DNA from 2 places in the Rhizobium sp. BT04 genome. Region 2 is predicted to be linked to the other one. Evidence: predicted binding sites of a transcription regulator. Region 2 holds the regulator's gene; the other holds the start of a gene.
What was found. Region 2 encodes LexA, which represses DNA repair genes until DNA is damaged. Its sites were predicted from a motif close to TGTTCNNNNTGTGTTCNG; they were not measured.
Positions count from the first base shown of each region.

Region 1: the regulator LexA is predicted to act here: its motif matches at 7,906-7,923, upstream of QMO82_RS25155 (DNA recombination protein RmuC).

Region 1 covers NZ_CP125652.1:3,463,703-3,473,303, forward strand. The annotation lists gene rpoN (RNA polymerase factor sigma-54) at 1-530, shown strand, start outside; gene QMO82_RS25130 (DMT family transporter) at 611-1,555, shown strand; gene raiA (ribosome-associated translation inhibitor RaiA) at 1,824-2,399, shown strand; gene ptsN (PTS IIA-like nitrogen regulatory protein PtsN) at 2,470-2,934, shown strand; gene QMO82_RS25145 (methyl-accepting chemotaxis protein) at 3,004-5,364, opposite strand; gene QMO82_RS25150 (ribokinase) at 5,606-6,505, opposite strand; gene QMO82_RS25155 (DNA recombination protein RmuC) at 6,647-7,873, opposite strand; gene QMO82_RS25160 (globin-coupled sensor protein) at 8,079-9,575, shown strand.
Region 2 covers NZ_CP125652.1:484,032-493,632, forward strand. The annotation lists gene lpxA (acyl-ACP--UDP-N-acetylglucosamine O-acyltransferase) at 1-463, shown strand, start outside; gene QMO82_RS10930 (LpxI family protein) at 467-1,348, shown strand; gene lpxB (lipid-A-disaccharide synthase) at 1,345-2,514, shown strand; gene gltA (citrate synthase) at 2,543-3,832, opposite strand; gene QMO82_RS10945 (ComEC/Rec2 family competence protein) at 4,123-6,555, shown strand; gene lexA (transcriptional repressor LexA) at 6,536-7,255, opposite strand; gene QMO82_RS10955 (VOC family protein) at 7,451-8,347, shown strand; gene kdsA (3-deoxy-8-phosphooctulonate synthase) at 8,344-9,189, shown strand; gene eno (phosphopyruvate hydratase) at 9,332-9,601, shown strand, end outside.

The DNA.
Region 1 (9,601 bases), 1.7 Mb from region 2:
ATGGCGAGGATCACGCCTTCCTCTCCGATTGCCTGCAAAGCGCCAACTGGCTGACGCGCAGCCTGGACCAGCGGGCGAAGACCATCATGAAGGTGGCAAGCGAGATCGTCCGCCAGCAGGACGCCTTCCTGCTGAACGGTGTCGACCACCTGCGCCCGCTGAACCTGAAGACGGTCGCCGAGGCGATCAAGATGCACGAATCCACCGTCAGCCGCGTCACCTCGAACAAATACATGCTGACGCCGCGCGGTCTCTTCGAGCTCAAATATTTCTTCACCGTCTCGATCAGCGCCGTTGCGGGCGGAGACAGCCATTCGGCCGAGGCGGTGCGTCACAAGATTCGCGCGCTGATCATGCAGGAAAGCCCGGACGCGGTGCTCTCCGACGACGATATCGTCGACATGCTGAAAAAGGGCGGCATCGATCTCGCCCGCCGCACTGTTGCGAAATACCGGGAGGCCATGAACATCGCCTCCTCGGTCCAACGCCGCCGCGAAAAGCGGGCCCTCGCCAAGGTCGCCGGCTTCTGACGCTGGGATGCTTCGGCCTCGATCGAAGCATCCCGCCCGCAAATTGCGCTATTTCTCCGGTGTTTTGAACCAACAGCGAAATGCCAACCATGCCGCAAAATCCGAATCTTGCCAGGGAGCTTTCCCTGCTGCTGGCGCTGGCGACCCTCTGGGGCTCCTCCTACACCTTCATCAAGATCGGTGTCGAAACCATTCCACCGCTTACGTTGATCGCCGCGCGCACGCTGATTGCCGGCGCCATTCTGCTTGCCGTCCTCCGCCACCGCAAAATCCGCCTGCCCAATGACCTCGCGACGTGGCAGCGGTTCTTCCTCCAGGCCTGTCTGAACAGCGTCGTTCCCTTCACCCTGATCGCCTGGGCGGAACAAACCGTCGATGCGGGATTGGCGGTGATTCTCAATTCGGCAACGCCGATCTTCACCTTTCTGCTGACCGTGCTGATCACCCGCCATGAGCAGGTGACGGTGCGAAAGCTTTTCGGCGTCATGGCGGGCCTTGCCGGCATCTGCCTCGTCATCGGCCTTGAAGCGCTCGGCGGGCTCGGCGAAAGCCTGATGGCCCAGCTTGCCATCATCCTGGCGACCGTCTGTTATGCAGGTGCCGCGATTTTCGGCAAGAACTTCAAGGGTCTCGATCCCGCTGTGCCGGCGGCCGGCTCGTTGATCTCGGGCGCCGTCATTCTCTTGCCCGTCGGCCTCGTCGTCGATCGGCCTTGGGAACTCGATCCGTCGACGGCATCGATGCTGGCGCTGCTTGGCCTTTCCGCCTTTTCGACCGCGCTTGCCTTTGCGATCTATTTCCGTCTCGTCCAGACGCTGGGTTCGGTCGGAACGACCTCGCAAGCCTATCTCAGGGTGCCGATCGGCGTTGCGATCGGCATCGTCTTCCTCGGCGAAAGGCTGAGCCCGACGGCATGGATCGGACTCGTTTGCGTCATAGCAGGTGTCGCAGCCATGACGATCCCGGCAAGGATGGCCGCACTCATAACGGGAAGACCCTGGAAGCCATTGGTTGGCGATCGGTGATAAGCGCTGTGTAGCAGTGTGCCGCATGCACGCAAGGCGAGCATTAGTGATCGCAGTTTTTCGCCCTATTGACTTTTCGGCAGCGGCTGGCTAGAAGCCCGCCGCAATCGATGCCGCGAACGGCGTCTGGAGTTATCCCCAACATCAGAAGGGCACCAAGGACCAGCAGGCTGACGCCGATCTTGCTTGAGATTGCGCGAAGTGCTTGGATGAACCTGAGGCTTGGCGTAAACTGATACCCGCAAACGACGATAAGAAGGGAAACTCCATGAGTGTGCGTGTGTCCGGTAAACATATGGAAATTGGTGAATCGTTCCGTCAAAAGATCGAGGACCAAATTGGTATGGCCATCACGAAATACTTCGACGGGGGATACTCGGGTCAGGTGACCGTGGAAAAGGCGAGTTCTCGTTTCTCCGCTGACTGCAAGCTTCATCTCGACAGCGGGGTGGTGTTGCATGCGGCCGGTGAAGCGACCGATCCCCAGCTGGCTTTCGACGCCGCTTCGGAGCGCATCGAAAAACGGCTGCGCCGCTACAAGCGCAAGCTGAAGGACCATCATGCCGGAAACCATCTGAACGGTTTTGCAGAAGTCTCCTACACGGTCATGGATTCCGTTCCTGACCACGAGGATGAAATTCCCGACGATTTCGCCCCGGCAATCGTCGCCGAAAGCACGAAGCAGCTGAAGACCATGTCGGTCGCTACCGCCGTGATGGCGCTCGACATGACCGACGAGCCGCTTCTCCTGTTCCGCAGCCCCGGCAAGGAACATCTGAACATCGTTTACCGTCGGCACGACGGAAATATTGGCTGGATCGATTCAGCCAATATCAAAGGCTGAGATCTGGGCGGTGAGCGGCGGTAATGCCGCCGCTCCTTGCATTTGATCCCGGCGACAGAAGGAAAAAGAAATGGCATTGGCAGATTTGCTCCATCAGGATGCGATCATTCCCGCCCTCAGAGTAAATTCCAAGAAACAGTTGCTTCAGGAGTTGGCCGCAAGAGCCGCCAGGATCACCGGGCTGTCCGAACGGGAGATCTTCGACGTCATCCTGCAACGCGAACGCCTTGGCTCGACCGGCGTCGGCAACGGCATCGCCATTCCCCACGGCAAGCTGGTCAACATCCATTCGATCGTCGGTATCTTCGCCCGGCTGGAGCAGCCGGTCGACTTCGAGGCGCTGGACGACCAGCCCGTCGATCTCGTCTTCCTGCTGCTGGCGCCGGAGGGCGCGGGTGCCGATCATCTCAAGGCGCTGTCGCGTATCGCCCGCGTGCTGCGCGATCACGATCTCGTCGCCAAGTTGCGCGCCACCGATTCCGCTTCGGCGATCTACGCTTTCCTCAACGAAGAGCAGACGTCGAACGCCGCTTAAGCCCATCATCCGCGAAATGTGAAGGGCGCCTGGAAATCAGGCGCCCTTTGCATTTAGACGGCGGAACGATCAGAACTCTTCCCAGCTGTCCTCAGCCACGGCCGCCGAACTGCGCGACGGGGCAACCGCTCGGCGGACCGCAGGAGCGGCCGCGCGGATTGCTGGAGCGGCCACGCGGTGCGAGGCGACCGCGGCAACGGGCGTCCGCATCTTTTGCGCGACGGAGGCAAGCGCCGCGGCGTTGCCCGAGCCCGAGACGTTGAAGCGCGTGGCAAGCGCCTTCAGCGTCTGGGCTTCGTCGTTGAGCGCGACGCTCGCGGCCGTCGCTTCCTCCACCATCGCTGCGTTCTGCTGCGTCACCTGATCCATCTGGTTCATGGCCTGGTTGATTTCCTTCAGGCCGACGGCCTGTTCGCTGGCCGATGCCGAGATCTGCCGGATGAGCTCGTTGATGCCCATCACCTGCTCGGCGATCTTGTGCAGCGTGCCGCCGGCGCGCCCGACGAGGTCGACGCCTTCCTTGACCTGGACGGCCGAGGTGTTGATCAGCGTCTTGATCTCCTTGGCGGCGGTTGCCGAACGCTGGGCGAGCTCGCGCACCTCCTGGGCGACGACGGCAAAACCCTTGCCGGCTTCGCCGGCGCGGGCCGCCTCGACGCCGGCGTTCAACGCCAGCAGATTGGTCTGGAAGGCGATCTCGTCGATGACGCCGATGATCCTGGAAACCTCCGTCGAAGACTGCTCGATCCCCTGCATCGAGGCAATCGCCTTCTGCACCACTTCGCCAGATTTTTCGGCATCCTGGCAGGCGAGGTTGACATTGTCGGCGGCGGTACGCGCATGATCGGCGCTGGAATCGACCTGTGCGGTGAGCTCGTTGAGCGCGGCCGCCGTCTCTTCCAGGCTTGCCGCCTGCTGTTCGGTGCGCTTGGCGAGGTCGGAAGCGCTGTTGCTGATCTCGCCGGTGCCCGAGCCGATATTGGCGACGCTGAGGGTCATCGTGTTGATGGTCTCTTCAAGGCTCGCAAGGGCGGCGTTGAAATCCTGTTTCAGCTTGCCGTATTCGCCGGGGAATTCGTCGGTGATGCGGTAGCCGAGATTGCCCTGCGACAGTTCCGAAAGGCCGGCGCCGACGATCGAGACGATATGGCGTTGCAGCGACACCGATTGCTGGCGTTCCGATTCCGAACGGCTGCGCTCGCTCTCCGCCGCATGCCGCTCTCTGGCGGCATCGTCTTCGAGGCGACGGCTGTCGGCGAGTGTGAAGCGGAAGCCTTCCAGCGCCTTGGCGACCGAACCGATTTCGTCGGTGCGGTGCTGGGCTGCGACCGGTTCGTCATATTTGCCGTTGCCGAGCGCTTCGACGCTGGCAACGAGCCCGCCGAGCGGCCGTTGCACCAGCGAGCGGACGGCGAAATAGAGCGCCAGCATGACAGCGCCGAGCACGATCAGGCCGTTGATGATCATCATGTAGGTCTGGTCCCGTACCGGCGCGTTGATCGCGGTGTGCGGTACGTCGACGAGCACGACCCAGGTGGCGTTGACGCCGGGAACCGCGAACGGATAGACGACGCGGTCGAAGGGGGCGAGACCGTCATAGGTGAGGTTGCTGACCAGGCCGGGCTGTTTGCTCGACAGGGTCGACTTGACGACGTCGGCGCCTTCGCCGTCATACGGCTTGGTCATCAGGTTGGGGACCGGCGCGACGATCCAGTTGCCGGCCTGCGACAGCAGTGTCACGCGGCCGGAGCCGAAAGGATGCAGCGCCTGCAGCTTGTCGGTCAGCGACTTCAGCGAGATATCGACGCCGCCGACGCCGATCATCTTGCCGCCTGATATGACCGGATAGGCAATCGAGGTCAGCAGCGTCGGCACGTCGGTGCCCTCGGCCATGTAAGGCGTCGTGATCGCGCCCTTGCCGCTGTCGGCGGCGAGCTTCCACCATTCGGCGGTATAATCTTCATCGAAGGTCGAATACTGGACGCCGCCATCCTTGGTCTTCGACCAGTAGGGCGTGAAGACGCCGTTCTTGTTGACGCCTTCGTCCTTGTTGTTGGCAAGCTCGGTGATCTTGCCGTCAAGCGCACCGGGCTGCTCGCAGAACCAGCTGCCGAAGGCGAAGGCATTCTGCTCGAGATTGGCCTTCAACACGTTGATCATGCCCTTGCGATCGAGCGACTTGCCTTCATGGGCTCGGCCGAGCACACCCATCATGCTGCGGGCGGCGCTGGCGAGTTCGCCGACATTGGCGGCGATTTCATTGGCGATCGATTTTGCCTCGAGGTTGGCCTGATCCATCGTCAGCGTCTGGACGCGATCCCGGGTCTGGCCGATGAGGAAAAAGTTAGAAACGATGAGGACAAGGGCGATGGCGACGCCGGTGATGACGATGAGTTTCGCCGCAAGCGATTTCATTCGAAAAGTGAACATGGGATCCTCGGGCAAGCATGCGCCGAACGGGCATTCTCCGGCGCAGGAGCAAAGGCATCGCCCCGTCATGGAGCAGCCGTGTAAGCCGCGGATCCGCAAATGCGACGATCCGGCGATCACCGGGAAGATCGCCGGAGACCTCTTAAATTTGAGTGAAACTTTAGTGGTTCATATGAGGAAAGCCGCAGAAACACCCCTCAAAATTGAGGGAGGCCTGACGACGTGTCGCGAGGGGCGCAGACTATATTCTGTCTGCGACTTCCTCACTCAAGGGAATTGAGGGCTGCGCGCCTGATTTGAGGCAGGCGAGCGAGCCGGCAACGGCCGCGCGGCGCAGCGCCGTGGCAAAATCGAGGCCGTCGTCGAGGCTTGCAGCGAAATAGCCGCAGAATGTGTCTCCCGCGCCGACGGTGTCGACCGGTTCGATCTTCAGCCCCTGCGCCCTTGAAATCGCCCCGTCGCGGATGGCGATGACGCCGTCGCCGCCAAGCGTCACGATCAGCGTCTGGCCGGTTTCGGCGTGCAGGCGCTGAAGGGCTGCCTCACGCGCTTGGGCATCCATGCCGTCCTGTCCGGCAAGCCGCTCGAACTCGGTCTCATTGGCAATGACGATATCGGCGAGCCGGCCGAGGCGGGCCGCATCGGGGATCAGCGGAGCAAGGTTGAGGATGCTGGTGACGCCCTTGGCGCGGGCGGCCGACAATGCGCGTTCGACGGCGGCGGCCGGCACTTCGAGCTGCAGCATCAGGATGTCGCCTTCGCTCATGCCGCCGATTGCCGTTGCGGCGTCGTCAGGCGTGACCTGGCCATTGGCGCCGGGAACGACGGCGATCATGTTTTCGCCGTCGCCGCCGACCAGGATCAGCGCCGTGCCTGTGGGACCGTCGACATGCCTGACGAGAGAAAGATCGGTTCCCGCCGCATCGAGCAGCGAAAGGGCATCCGCGGCGAAGCTATCCTTGCCGACGGCGCCGGCCATATGCACATAGCGGCCGGCGCGGCGGGCGGCGAGCGCCTGGTTGGCGCCCTTGCCGCCGGCGGCCGTGGCAAAACCGTTGCCGGCCACCGTTTCGCCGGGCTTCGGCAGGCGCTCGGTGGTGGCGATGAGGTCCATGTTGATGGACCCGAAAACTGTGATCATCAGGGTGTCCCGTCTTTTGGAGCCAGCAACTGACGTCATGCTCCAATTCTTCGATAGAGCGTGATGCCGAAAACTCAGCGTGGTTTTCCGACGGCATCATGCTCCTGCTGTTTCTTGCGGGCGAGACACTGCCCGAAGCGGTCACTCCTCGTCAACCACCCGGAGCTTGAGAAGACCGGTGCGGCTTTCCACCGATTTGGCGGCGGGTTCGCTGTCGCGGGCAGGCTTTTCGTCGCCGCCGCCGGCCTCGAATTCCAGCGCCTCGATCTTGGCGCCGCGCCTGGTGAGTTTGTCGGCCGAGGTGACCACCATGTCGATATCCTTCTGCGCCATGGCGAAGTGGCCCTGCAGCTTGCGCACCCGCTCGTCGAGGCGGCTGAGATCCTCCATCAGGATCGCCACCTCGCCCTGGATCAGATGTGCCTGCGCCCGCATGCGCTGGTCCTTGAGCACCGCCTGGATGACCTGGATCGACAGCATCAGCAGCGACGGCGAGACGATGACGATGCGCGCCCGGTGCGCCTTCTGCACCACGGCCTCGAAGTTCTCGTGGATCTCGGCGAAGATCGATTCCGACGGCACGAAGAGAAAGGCCGTATCCTGGGTTTCCCCCTGGATCAGATATTTCTCGGAAATGTCCCTTATATGGACCTCCATGTCGCGGCGGAACTGCTGGCCGGCGATCTTGCCGGCCTCCGGGCTGCCGGCGTCGCGGATGGCGTTCCAGGCTTCGAGCGGAAATTTCGCATCGATGACCAGCGGCGGCGCGCCGTTCGGCATGCGGATCGTGCAGTCCGGCCGCGAGCCGTTGGACAGCGTCTGCTGGAAGGTATAGGCGCCCATCGGCAGGCCGTCGGCGACGATCGTTTCCATCCTCGACTGGCCGAAGGCGCCGCGCGTCTGCTTGTTGGACAGAATGGCCTGCAGCCCGACGACATCCTTGGCGAGGGTCTGGATATTGTTCTGTGCGGCATCGATCACCGCCAGCCGTTCCTGCAGCCGCTGCAGGTTCTCATGCGTCGATCTGGTCTGCTCGGTGATCGTCGAGTTGACACGCTGCGACATGCCGTCGAGGCGTTGGCTGATCGTCTGGTTGAGTTCACTCTGCCGCGCGCCGAAGACTTCGGTCATCGCCGCGATGCGGCCCTGCATCTCCGCCTGGATCTTCAAAAGCTCGGCCATGCGCGCTTCGTTTTCCCCAGCGCGGAAGCTCGCCTCCTCCGCCTGTTCGCGGCGAAGGCTGGCGCTGCGCAGCAGAAGCACGATCACCAGCAGGGCGAGGGCGGCGAGAACCCCGCCGGCAAGCGCCAGCATGGCCGGACTGATCGAGGCAAGGGAAAGGGCGAGCGATTCGGAATGGACGGTCATGCCGCGAGCATAACAGAAGACACGGCGATATATAGATCAAAACGTGAACGAAATTGGCAGTCCTCACTATCTTCCCCCCGCTGCGGCTCCTGCCGGCGCCTGAGAAAAAATCGCGCGCCGATTTAACGATTGCTCAACCATATTCGCCAAAACCTGTGGCGCAGAAATTCCTTCCCGCGCCTCGCGCCAAGTACAGAGACCCTCCATGACATCCCAGCAGACCGACAGTGCCCTCAGGCAACGCCTCGATTTCATCGAACTGGATGAGGCGGCGCGCAAGTCGATGCGGGATCTGCGCCCTGTCATATCCGAGCTAATCGGCGGCGCCCTTGATAAATTCTATGCCAAGATCGCCAGGACCCCTGCTGTTTCAGGCTTTTTCGCCGATAAGAACCATGTCGGCCATGCCAAGAAGCGCCAGCAGGATCATTGGGCCAATCTTGCCGGCGGCGCCTTCGACGAGAGCTATGTCAACGGCGTGACCGCGGTCGGCCGGACGCACGCCCGCATCGGGCTGGAGCCGCGCTGGTATATCGGCGGTTACGCCATCGTCATGTCCGAGCTGGTCAAGGGCATCATGGAAAAGCAGTGGCCGTCGGTCTTCGCGCGCCAGCAGGGCAAGCAACTGGCCGAGAAGCTGTCGGCCGTTATCAAGGCCGGCATGCTCGACATGGACTATTCCATCTCGGTCTATCTGGAGACGCTCGAAGCAAAGCGCCGCGCTCTGGAAGAGGAGCGTGCCCAGGCCGAATCCGATCAGGCGACCGCGCTGGAGCAGCTGCGCCGCGCTCTGGAAGCACTGTCGAAAGGTGATCTCGAAGCCACCCTGCCGTCCGACCTGCCGGGCAATTTCAGGCAGATGGCCGAGGATTACAACCGCGCCGTCAGGGCGCTAAGCCAGTCCTTCGCCTCCGTGCGCGAGACCTCGGGCCAGATCATGAGCGGCGCCGACGTCATTTCCAATGCCACCAACGATCTGGCGCTGCGCACCGCCCAGCAGGCGGCAGGCGTCGAGGAGAGCTCGGCCGCCCTGCAGCAGCTTTCCGTCAGCGTCGGCCAGACCGCCGCCAATGCCGAGAAGGCTTCGGCCGCCGTGCGCGAAACGCAAGAGAAGGCGAAGAACTCGGGCGAACTCGTCACCAGCGCCGTCTCGGCGATGGCCGGCATCGAGAAATCCTCGACCGGGATCTCCAAGATCATCGGCGTCATCGATGAGATCGCTTTTCAGACCAATCTTCTGGCGCTGAACGCCGGTGTCGAGGCCGCCCGCGCCGGCGATGCCGGCAAGGGCTTTGCCGTCGTCGCCCAGGAAGTCCGCCAGCTTGCCCAGCGTACGGCGGAAGCGGCCAAGGAGGTCAAGAACCTGATCTCGCAGAGCTCGACCCAGGTCAACGAGGGTGTCGGCATCGTTTCCAGCACCGGTGAGGCACTGAATGACATGATCAGCCGCATCGACATCATCAACCGTTTCGTCGCCGATATCGCCGCCGCCGCCCGCGATCAGGCGACCGGCGTCAACGAGGTCAGCGTCGCCGTCCGCAACATGGGGGCGATCACCCAGCAGAATTCGGACATGGTCGAACAATCGTCGGCGGAAACCCGCCGCCTCAAGGACGAGGTGGAAAGCCTGATCGAGCTGCTGCGGCGCTTCCGCGCCCGGCCGGAGGGCCGTGCCGTCACCGCTGCCCGCCGGGCGGCGTGAGGCGAATATGGCGAAATTCCGGGCGG
Region 2 (9,601 bases):
CCTGGCCAATTCCCATGTCGCGCATGACTGCAGGGTCGGCAACCACGTGATCATGTCGAACAACGTCATGCTCGCCGGCCATGTCGTCATCGAGGATCGCGTCATCCTGGGCGGCGGCTCGGCCGTTCACCAGTTCACCCGCGTCGGCCGTCAGGCCTTCGTCGGCGGGCTTTCGGCGGTGAGTTACGACGTCATTCCCTATGGCATGCTGAACGGCAATCCCGGGCTGCTGGGCGGTCTCAATGTCGTCGGCATGACGCGGGCCGGCGTCGACCGCGCCGTCATCCACAGGGTGCGCCGCGCCTATAAATCGATCTTCGAAGGAACGGCCTCGATCCGCGAAAACGCCGCCGCCATCCGTGACGAATATGCCGATTGCGAGCAGGTGGTCCACATCCTCGATTTCATCGCCGCCGACAGCGACCGCGCCTTGTCCTCGCCGACCCGGGGGCAGAAGGGCTAATCCGTGGTTTTATCAGGCGAAACCGCTGCGGGGCGGCTGGCGATCATTGCCGGCGGCGGTCTTCTGCCTTCCTATGTCGCCGAAGCCGCGCGCGCGGCGGGTGAAAATCCCGTCATTGTCGCGCTGAAGGATGAAAGCGACCGGCGCTGGGAGGGTTATGATCATGCCGTCATCGGCATCGGCGATTTCGCCGCCCTCGATGGGCTCTTCAACCGTTATGGCGTCGGCCGTGTCGTGATGTCGGGCAGCGTGCGCCGCCGGCCGGAATGGCGCGAGGTGCGCCCGACGCTGCGCATCCTGATGAAGGTGCCGGCCGCCATCCGCACGCTGCTCTCCGGCGGCGACGACACGGTTCTGCAGATGGTGATCCGGCTGATCGAGGGAAACGGCCGCCGCGTCGTCGGCGCCCATGAAATCGCCCCCGACCTGCTGGCCTCCGTCGGCCCGCTTGGCGCGGTCGTGCCCGGCGAGGAAGATCGGCGCGATATCAGCCGGGCCGCCGAAGCCGCGGACATGCTCGGCCGGCTCGACGTCGGGCAGGGTGCTATCAGCATCGGCGGACGGGTCGTGGCACTCGAGGGTCTTGAGGGCACGGATGAGATGCTGGACCGTGTCGCGGGTCTCAGGGCTGCCGGGCGCATCTCGCCGCGGCGGCGCGGCGCGCTCGTCAAGCTCTGCAAGCCGCAACAGGATATCCGCGCCGACCTGCCGGCGATCGGCGTTTCCACGATTCTGAACGCTGCGAATGCCGGCCTTGCCGGCGTCGCCGTCGAGGCCGGCCGCGCGCTGGTGCTCGATCGCGCCGCCGTCATCAAGGCCGCCGATGAGTCCGGTCTTTTTGTCTGCGGTATCGATCGCGGCCTGCCGACATGGGGGCTCGAATGAATGGGTCGCCGCTGAAAATCGCCGTCATTGCCGGCGAGGTGTCGGGTGATCTGCTCGGCGCCGATCTCATCGCTGCCCTGAAGCGGATTCACGGCGGGCCGGTGGAACTCGTCGGCGTCGGCGGCGAGGGGCTGCAGGCCGAGGGCCTGACATCCCTGTTCGATTTTTCCGAGCTTTCGATCATGGGCATCACCCAGGTGCTGAGCCGGCTGCCGAAGCTCTATACGCTGATCCGCCAGACGACCGCTGCCATCATCGCTGCAAGGCCTGACATTCTGCTGATTATCGACAGCCCGGATTTCACCCATCGCGTCGCAAAGCGGGTCCGCACCGCGCTGCCCGATCTGCCTGTCGTCAATTATGTCTGTCCGAGTGTGTGGGCCTGGAAGGAATATCGCGCCACGCGCATGCTCGCCTATGTCGATCACGTACTCGCCGTTCTCCCCTTCGAGCCGGCAACGATGCGCGCGCTCGGCGGGCCGCCGACGACCTATGTCGGGCATCGCCTGACGGCCGACCCCGCGTTGCTGCAAACCCGAAGCGCGCGCGCCGGCCGGCAGCCCGGCAACGGCACGATCCTTCTTCTTCCCGGATCGCGTTCCTCTGAGATCAAGAATCTCCTGCCTTATTTTGAAGCGGCAACGAAGGAGCTTGTCGCGCGCAACGGGCCGACGCGTTTCATTCTGCCGACGGTGACGCACAAAGAGGCGCTTGTCCGCGAAATGACGGCGGGATGGGCGCTAAAGCCGGAGATCGTTGTCGGGGCGGAAGCGAAATGGAAAGCCTTCACTGCGGCCGATGCAGCCATGGCGGCGTCCGGAACCGTTATTCTTGAACTTGCACTTGCCGACGTTCCCGTCGTCTCCGCCTACAAGGTCGACTGGATCATGCGAATGCTGACAGGGCGCATCAAGACCTGGACCGGCGCACTGCCGAACCTGATCGCGGATTACCCGGTTGTGCCGGAATATCTGAACGACGTCGTTCGCGGCGCAAGCCTTGCGCGCTGGATGGAAAGGCTGTCGGCCGACACCTACCAGCTCAAGGCAATGAAGGAAGGCTACGAACTTATCTGGCAGCGAATGCAGACGGAAATACCGCCTGGTGAGCATTCGGCGCAGATCGTGCTCGCTGTTTTAGCCAACAAAAAACCCGGCCATTCCTGACCGGGTTTTCTTTTGGAGTTCGAAGCAATCAGCGTTTCGAAACCGGCACGTAATCGCGCTTCGGTTCGCCGACATAGAGCTGGCGCGGACGGCCGATGCGCTGTTCCGGATCTTCGATCATCTCGTTCCACTGGGCGATCCAGCCGACGGTGCGGGCGAGCGCGAACAGCACGGTGAACATGGTCGTGGGGAAGCCCAGCGCCTTCAGCGTGATACCGGAATAGAAGTCGATATTCGGATAGAGCTTCTTCTCGATGAAATATTCGTCGGTGAGCGCGATGCGCTCCAGCTCCATCGCCACTTCGAGCAACGGATCGTCCTTGATGCCGAGTTCGCCGAGCACTTCATGCGTCGTCTTCTGCATGATCTTGGCGCGCGGATCATAGTTCTTGTAGACGCGGTGACCGAAGCCCATCAGGCGGAACGGATCGTTCTTGTCCTTGGCGCGGGCGATATATTCCGGAATGTGGTCGACCGAGCCGATTTCCGAAAGCATGTTGAGCGCCGCTTCGTTGGCGCCGCCATGGGCGGGGCCCCAGAGGCAGGCGATGCCGGCGGCGATGCAGGCGAACGGGTTGGCGCCCGACGAGCCGGCGAGCCGGACGGTCGAGGTCGAGGCGTTCTGCTCGTGGTCGGCATGCAGGATGAAGATACGATCCATGGCGCGGGCAAGCACCGGATTGACCACATATTCCTCGCAGGGCACGGCAAAGCACATGCGCAGGAAGTTCGAGGCGTAGTCGAGATCGTTCTTCGGGTAAACGAAGGGCTGGCCGATATGGTACTTGTAGGCCATGGCGGCGAGCGTCGGCATCTTGGCGATCATGCGCAGGCTGGCGACCATGCGCTGGTGCGGATCGGTGATGTCGGTGGAGTCGTGATAGAAGGCCGACAGCGCGCCGACACAGCCGCACATGACGGCCATCGGATGCGCATCACGGCGGAAGCCGGTAAAGAAGCGGCTCATCTGCTCGTGCACCATGGTGTGGTGCGTGACGCGATAATCGAAATCCTTCTTCTGCGCGGTGGTCGGCAGTTCGCCGTAGAGAAGCAGGTAGCAGACCTCGAGGAAGTCGCCATGCTCGGCCAACTGCTCGATCGGATAGCCGCGATGCAGCAGCACACCCTCGTCGCCGTCGATATAGGTGATTTTGGATTCACAGGATGCGGTCGAGGTAAAACCCGGATCGTAGGTGAAGGAAGCGGTGTTCTTGTAGAGAGCACCGATATCGATGACGCTCGGGCCGATCGTGCCGCTTTTGACAGCGAGGTCGACTGATTTGTCACCGATTTTTATTGTTGCGCTTTGATCCGTCATGCTGATCCTCCGAACTGGCGGTGGCGCCACAAAAGCGCCATAGGGGTTAAGCGTCCTCACCGATAGCTATATGATCGCGAAGCTAATGCCAAGTTACCCCGATGGCATTTTGTGCATTGCGGCATCACCTTTTAGGCACTGCAGCGATGAGCCGCACGCATAGCGGAAGCCAATGATTCGACTGGTCTTTTGGCGCTCGCGATTTCCCCTCATATTTCAATCGATTATTCTTGCTCGTTTTGATTGAAGGTTGCATTCTGGCCGCCAGTGCGGGTGACCTTGGGCGGCATATGCAGGAATTGACGACAGTCGAATTGCGGCCGGAAGCGGGCACCGGCGTCGCCGATCAGCCGGATTTTGCTGCGTCTGTCGTGGTGACGCGACCGGCAAGGACACAGTCGGCAGTGCCGTTGCGCCACCGGCTGCCGGCCGCAGCCATGCAATCGCTGCGTGCCGGGGCCTGCATGCTGGCCGAGGAAGCCGATCATGGCCGTCTGCTGCTGTTCTCGCCGGTCTTCCTCGGCGCCGGCTCGGCCGTCTGGTTTCTCGCCGCATCGGATTTTCCCCTCGTTGCATCGCTGCTTTGCCTGCTGGTGCCGGCGGCCGCGGTTTTCCTGACCGGCCGCAGCCGGCCGGCATTGCGGGCGACGTTCGCTGCGCTTGCACTTTTCGCCTGCGGCATGCTCTCGGCTGAGTTCGAGAGCTGGCGGGCTTCGACCGTCATCCTCGATTCATCCGTGACGACGACGGTGACGGGCCGTGTCGAACGGCGGGAAGGCGACGGCCGCGGGCGCTGGCGCTACATTCTTGCCGTCGCGGGCACGGAGGCGCCGGAGTTGAAGCGGCCGCCGGGACGCATAACCGCAATCGTCCGTGGCGCCGACGCGCCTTTCGAGATCGGCGACATTATCACCGGCAGGGCACGGCTGACGCCACCGGCAGGCCCCGCACTTCCTGCGCTCAACGACTTCTCATTCGGTGCTTATTTCGATGGCATCGGCGCCAATGGTTTCTTCTATGGCGCGCCTGAGAAAGTCGACGTGCAGGCAGGCCCGCAGGCTGCCAGGTCGACGTCGGACGCTCTGCTCGAATGGCTCTACCGGCTGCGCAGCGGCATCGGCGACCGCATACGATCGATCCTGCCCGGCGACACGGGCGCTTTTGCCGCTGCTCTGGTGACGGATGAGCGGCGCGCCATCTCGAATGCGACGACGGAGGCGCTGCGCCAGTCCGGCCTTGCCCATATCGTTGCGATCTCGGGCCTCAATATGGCGTTGTCGGCCGGCATCTTCTTCGTCGGTTTCCGGATGCTGCTCAGCCTCTTTCCCGGCGTCGCCCAGGCCTATCCGACCAAGAAGATCGCCGCCGCCGGCGCGCTCATCGCCGTCACCGCCTATTTCCTGATCTCCGGTTTCGGGGTCTCGGCCGAACGCGCCTTTATCATGATGGCCATCATGCTGGTTGCCGTGTTCTTCGATCGGCCATCGATCAGCCTGCGCAATGTCGTTCTCTCCGCGTTGGTCATCATCGCCATTTCACCCTCCGAAGTCTTGGGCCCGAGCTTTCAAATGTCCTTTGCCGCGACATTGGCTTTGGTATCGGGTTATCAGCTGTGGAAGGATCGGCGTGTCCGGGAAAACGCCTTGCTGAAACTGCCGATCGTCAGGCCGGTGGTCGCCGTCGCCGGTTTCTTCGGCGGCGTCTTTCTGACCTCGCTGATCGGCGGTTTTTCCACCGCGCTGTTTTCGATCGAGCATTTTCATCGCCTGACCGCTTACGGCCTGCCGGCAAACCTCGCGACGATGCCGATCATTTCCTTCATCGTCATGCCGGCCGGGCTGCTGGCGATGTTGCTCATGCCTTTCGGTCTGGACGCTCCCCTCTGGGAGGTGGTCGGATTCGGCCTCGATCTGGTGATTGCGGTCGCCAAGACGGTGTCCGGCTGGGGCGGTGATATCGGCATCGGCCGCTTGCCCGCCTGGTATTTCGCTGTTGCCGTGGCAGGCTTTCTGCTGCTGACGCTGCTGCGCACCCGGCTGCGCCATGTCGGCACATCGATCATATCAGTCGCGACTCTTATCCTGCTGCTTCTGCCGGTTCCCCGGCCGCCGGACCTGGTGATTTCGGAGGATGGTAGTCTGGTTGCGGTCGTCGCGGTCGCGGCGATCGCTTCCAACCGTGAAAACCCGCCGGATTTCATCTTCGACCAGTGGCAGCGAGCGCTGGTCCTGCCGACGCATGCAGCGCCGAAGATGCTGGATGGTCCCGCTATCCCGCCGGAAGGAGAAGACCGCCGCGTCAGGCTCTCCCGCGATCAGCAGAACGAAGCGAGGACGGCGATGCAGGCGGCGGCCGCGGGCGGCGACGCAAACCGTTTTTCCTGCGTCAAGAAGGCCTGGTGCACATCAAGGCTCGGCAATGGCCATATCGTCACCGTCATCGACAATGCCGCCTATCTCGGTCCGGCCTGCGATGCGGCCGATATCGTCGTGACATCGGTCCGCCTGCGTTTCAACAGCTGCCGCTCTGGTGGGACGCTCTTTACCGGCGAGACGCTGCGCAGGACAGGCTCCGTGGAGTTGCGCTTCACCGATGCCGGCCTGGAGGTCGTGAGCGCATTCGAGACCCTGTCGCGGCCATGGATGCGCCATCGCGCCTATGACTGGCGCAGCAACAGTTTTGCCGAATCCGGCCTGTCTGGTGTCAGTGATAGCGGCGAATGAGGCCGACGAGCTTGCCCTGTACCTTGACGCGGTCCGGCCCGAAGATCCGGGTCTCGTATGCCGGGTTGGCGGCCTCCAGCGCGATCGAGGCGCCTTTGCGGCGGAAGCGCTTCAGCGTCGCTTCCTCGTCATCGACGAGGGCAACGACGATGTCGCCGGGACTTGCGGTGCTGCCGTTGCGGATGATCACGGTGTCGCCGTCGAAGATGCCGGCATCGATCATCGAATCGCCCTTGACCTCGAGCGCATAATGTTCACCGGAGCCGAGCATGTCGGCGGGAACGACGATGTCGTGGGTATTGTTCTGGATCGCCGAGATCGGCACGCCGGCGGCGATCCGGCCCATAACAGGCACGGAGACCGAGTTGCCGTTATCGGCGACAGGTTTGGCAGGAGCGGGAGCGGCGACCGGCTGGGGCTTGCCGAGGCTGCCTTCGATGACGCTCGGCGAAAAGCCCCGCCGTGGCTGGATGCTGGGGCTGTAGGCCTCCGGAAGCTTGATGACCTCGAGTGCCCGGGCCCGGTTCGGTAGGCGGCGAATGAAGCCGCGTTCTTCGAGCGCTGTAATCAGGCGATGAATGCCGGACTTCGAGGCAAGATCGAGGGCATCCTTCATTTCGTCGAAAGACGGCGGAACGCCGGACTCCTTCATGCGCTCATGAATGAAAAGGAGAAGCTCCTGTTGTTTGCGCGTGAGCATCGACGTCAGACCCCTGATTGAAACAAATCCAGAACAGACACTATATGTTCCATATGTGTTCCGCAAGTGGCTAAATTTCCGTAAAACTTGCCGCCAACTCGTTGAGATTTTTATTTTCGTTCGCCGGATTGGCGGACAAGTCTTGCCTTGGGTGGCACTCTCACACATCTCTGCTTTGCCACGAGAGGGGATATCATGAACGCGCATTCCGCCAAACCGCATCCGCTGGATCACGTCGTGCTGCCCGTCGTCAATATCGATCTGGCGCGCGAAAGGCTCGGCAAGCTCGGCTTTACCGTTGCCGCCGAGGCGCGCCATCCCTTCGGAACGGAAAATGCCTGCGTCTTTTTTGCCGACAAGACCTATCTGGAGCCGCTCGGGGTTGCGAGCATCGCCGAGAGCGAGACGTCGGCGCGGCAAGGCAATGTCTTCACCGCCCGCAACCAGGCTTTCCGTTTCCGCTGCGGCGAGGAGGGGCTTTCGGCAATCGTCTTCGCCACCGAAGATTCTGCCCGTGATCATAAGAATTTCGCCAGCAAGGGATCGAGCGCCGGCGAGATGCTGGAGTTCAGCCGGCCGATGATGATGCCGGATGGTTCCGAGAGCGTCGGCAGCTTCAAATTGGCTTTCGCCAGCGATCTGCGGGCGCCTGATTTCTTCCTCTTCACCTGTCAGCGCATCAACCCGCTCCCGGCTGACCGTGGTGCGCTGGAGAAACATGCCAATGGCGTCATCGGCATAACCGAGGTTGCGCTTTGCGCGCCTGATGCCGCCGCATTCGGCGCCTTCGTCAGCCTCGTCGCGGCGCAGCCGGCAATCGAGAAAACCGGTTTCGGCGTCAATATCGCCGCGTCGAATGCGAGAATCAGCCTGATGACGCCGGAAGGGCTGGAGGCCTATTTCGAGATCGCCGTCTCATCCGCCGACCGCGGCCTGCGCGGCCGGGCAATCCTCTTTGCTGTCGCCGATCTTGCCGTGACAGAAGCGCATTTGGCTGCTAACGGAGTGACGTATACGCGCAAGAACAATCGCATTCTGGTGAAGCCCGCGCCCGGGCAGGGCACGCTCTTCGCCTTCGAGGAAACACGATGAGCACCGATACGAATTCCGAAGTCAAGATCGGCGAAGGCCAGGGCCAGGTCACCTTTTCAAATGCCGGCCGCCTGTCGCTGATTGCCGGCCCCTGCCAGATGGAGAGCCGCGACCACGCCTTCATGGTCGCCGGCACGCTGAAGGAGCTTTGCGAAAAGCTCGGCATCGGCCTCGTCTATAAGAGCTCGTTCGACAAGGCGAACCGCACTTCGCTTTCGGCCGAACGCGGCATCGGGATTGAAAAGGGTATGGAGGTCTTTGCCGACCTGAAGAAGGAATTCGGCTTTCCCGTCCTGACCGATGTCCATACCGCCGAGCAATGCGCCGAAGTGGCAGAGGTGATCGATGTGCTGCAGATTCCAGCCTTTCTCTGCCGCCAGACCGATCTTCTCATCGCCGCCGCCAAGACCGGCCGCGTCGTCAACGTCAAGAAGGGCCAGTTCCTCGCTCCCTGGGATATGAAGAACGTCCTGAAGAAGCTCAACGCCAGCGGCAATCCGAACGTGCTGCTGTGCGAGCGCGGCGCCTCCTTCGGTTACAACACTCTGGTTTCCGATATGCGTTCGTTGCCGATCATGGCAGCGATGGGCGCCCCCGTTGTTTTCGATGCCACACATTCCGTGGCGCAGCCGGGCGGGCAGGGGGATTCCTCCGGCGGTCAACGGGAATTCGTGGAAACGCTGGCGCGTGCAGCGGTAGCGACCGGCATTGCCGGCGTCTTCGTCGAAACCCATCAGGACCCGGACAATGCGCCTTCCGATGGCCCGAACATGGTCTATCTCAAGGACATGCCGCGGCTTCTGGAAAAGCTGCTCGCCTTCGACGCGGTCGCCAAGGCCTGACGTTCAACAGCCTGACATGATCGTGCTGTAGGCGAGATCGGACAAGCTGGTTCGAAGGCGGAAAACTGCGCCATTGTAATTTGCACGCCTTCGATTATGACAGGCTTCGAACGACTTATCACCCACCGAGCAGGAAGAACCCATGACTGCAATCACCGATATCATCGCCCGCGAGATTCTCGATAGCCGTGGCAACCCCACCGTCGAAGTCGATGTCTATCTCGAAGACGGCAGCATGGGCCGCGCGGCCGTTCCCTCGGGTGCCTCGACGGGCGCGCATGAGGCGGTCGAGCTGCGCGACGGCGGCAAGCGCTACCTCGGCAAGGGCGTCCAGAAGGCGGTCGATGCCGCCAACACCGAGATCTTCGACGCGATCGGCGGCATCGACGCCGAAAACCAGATCCAGATCGAC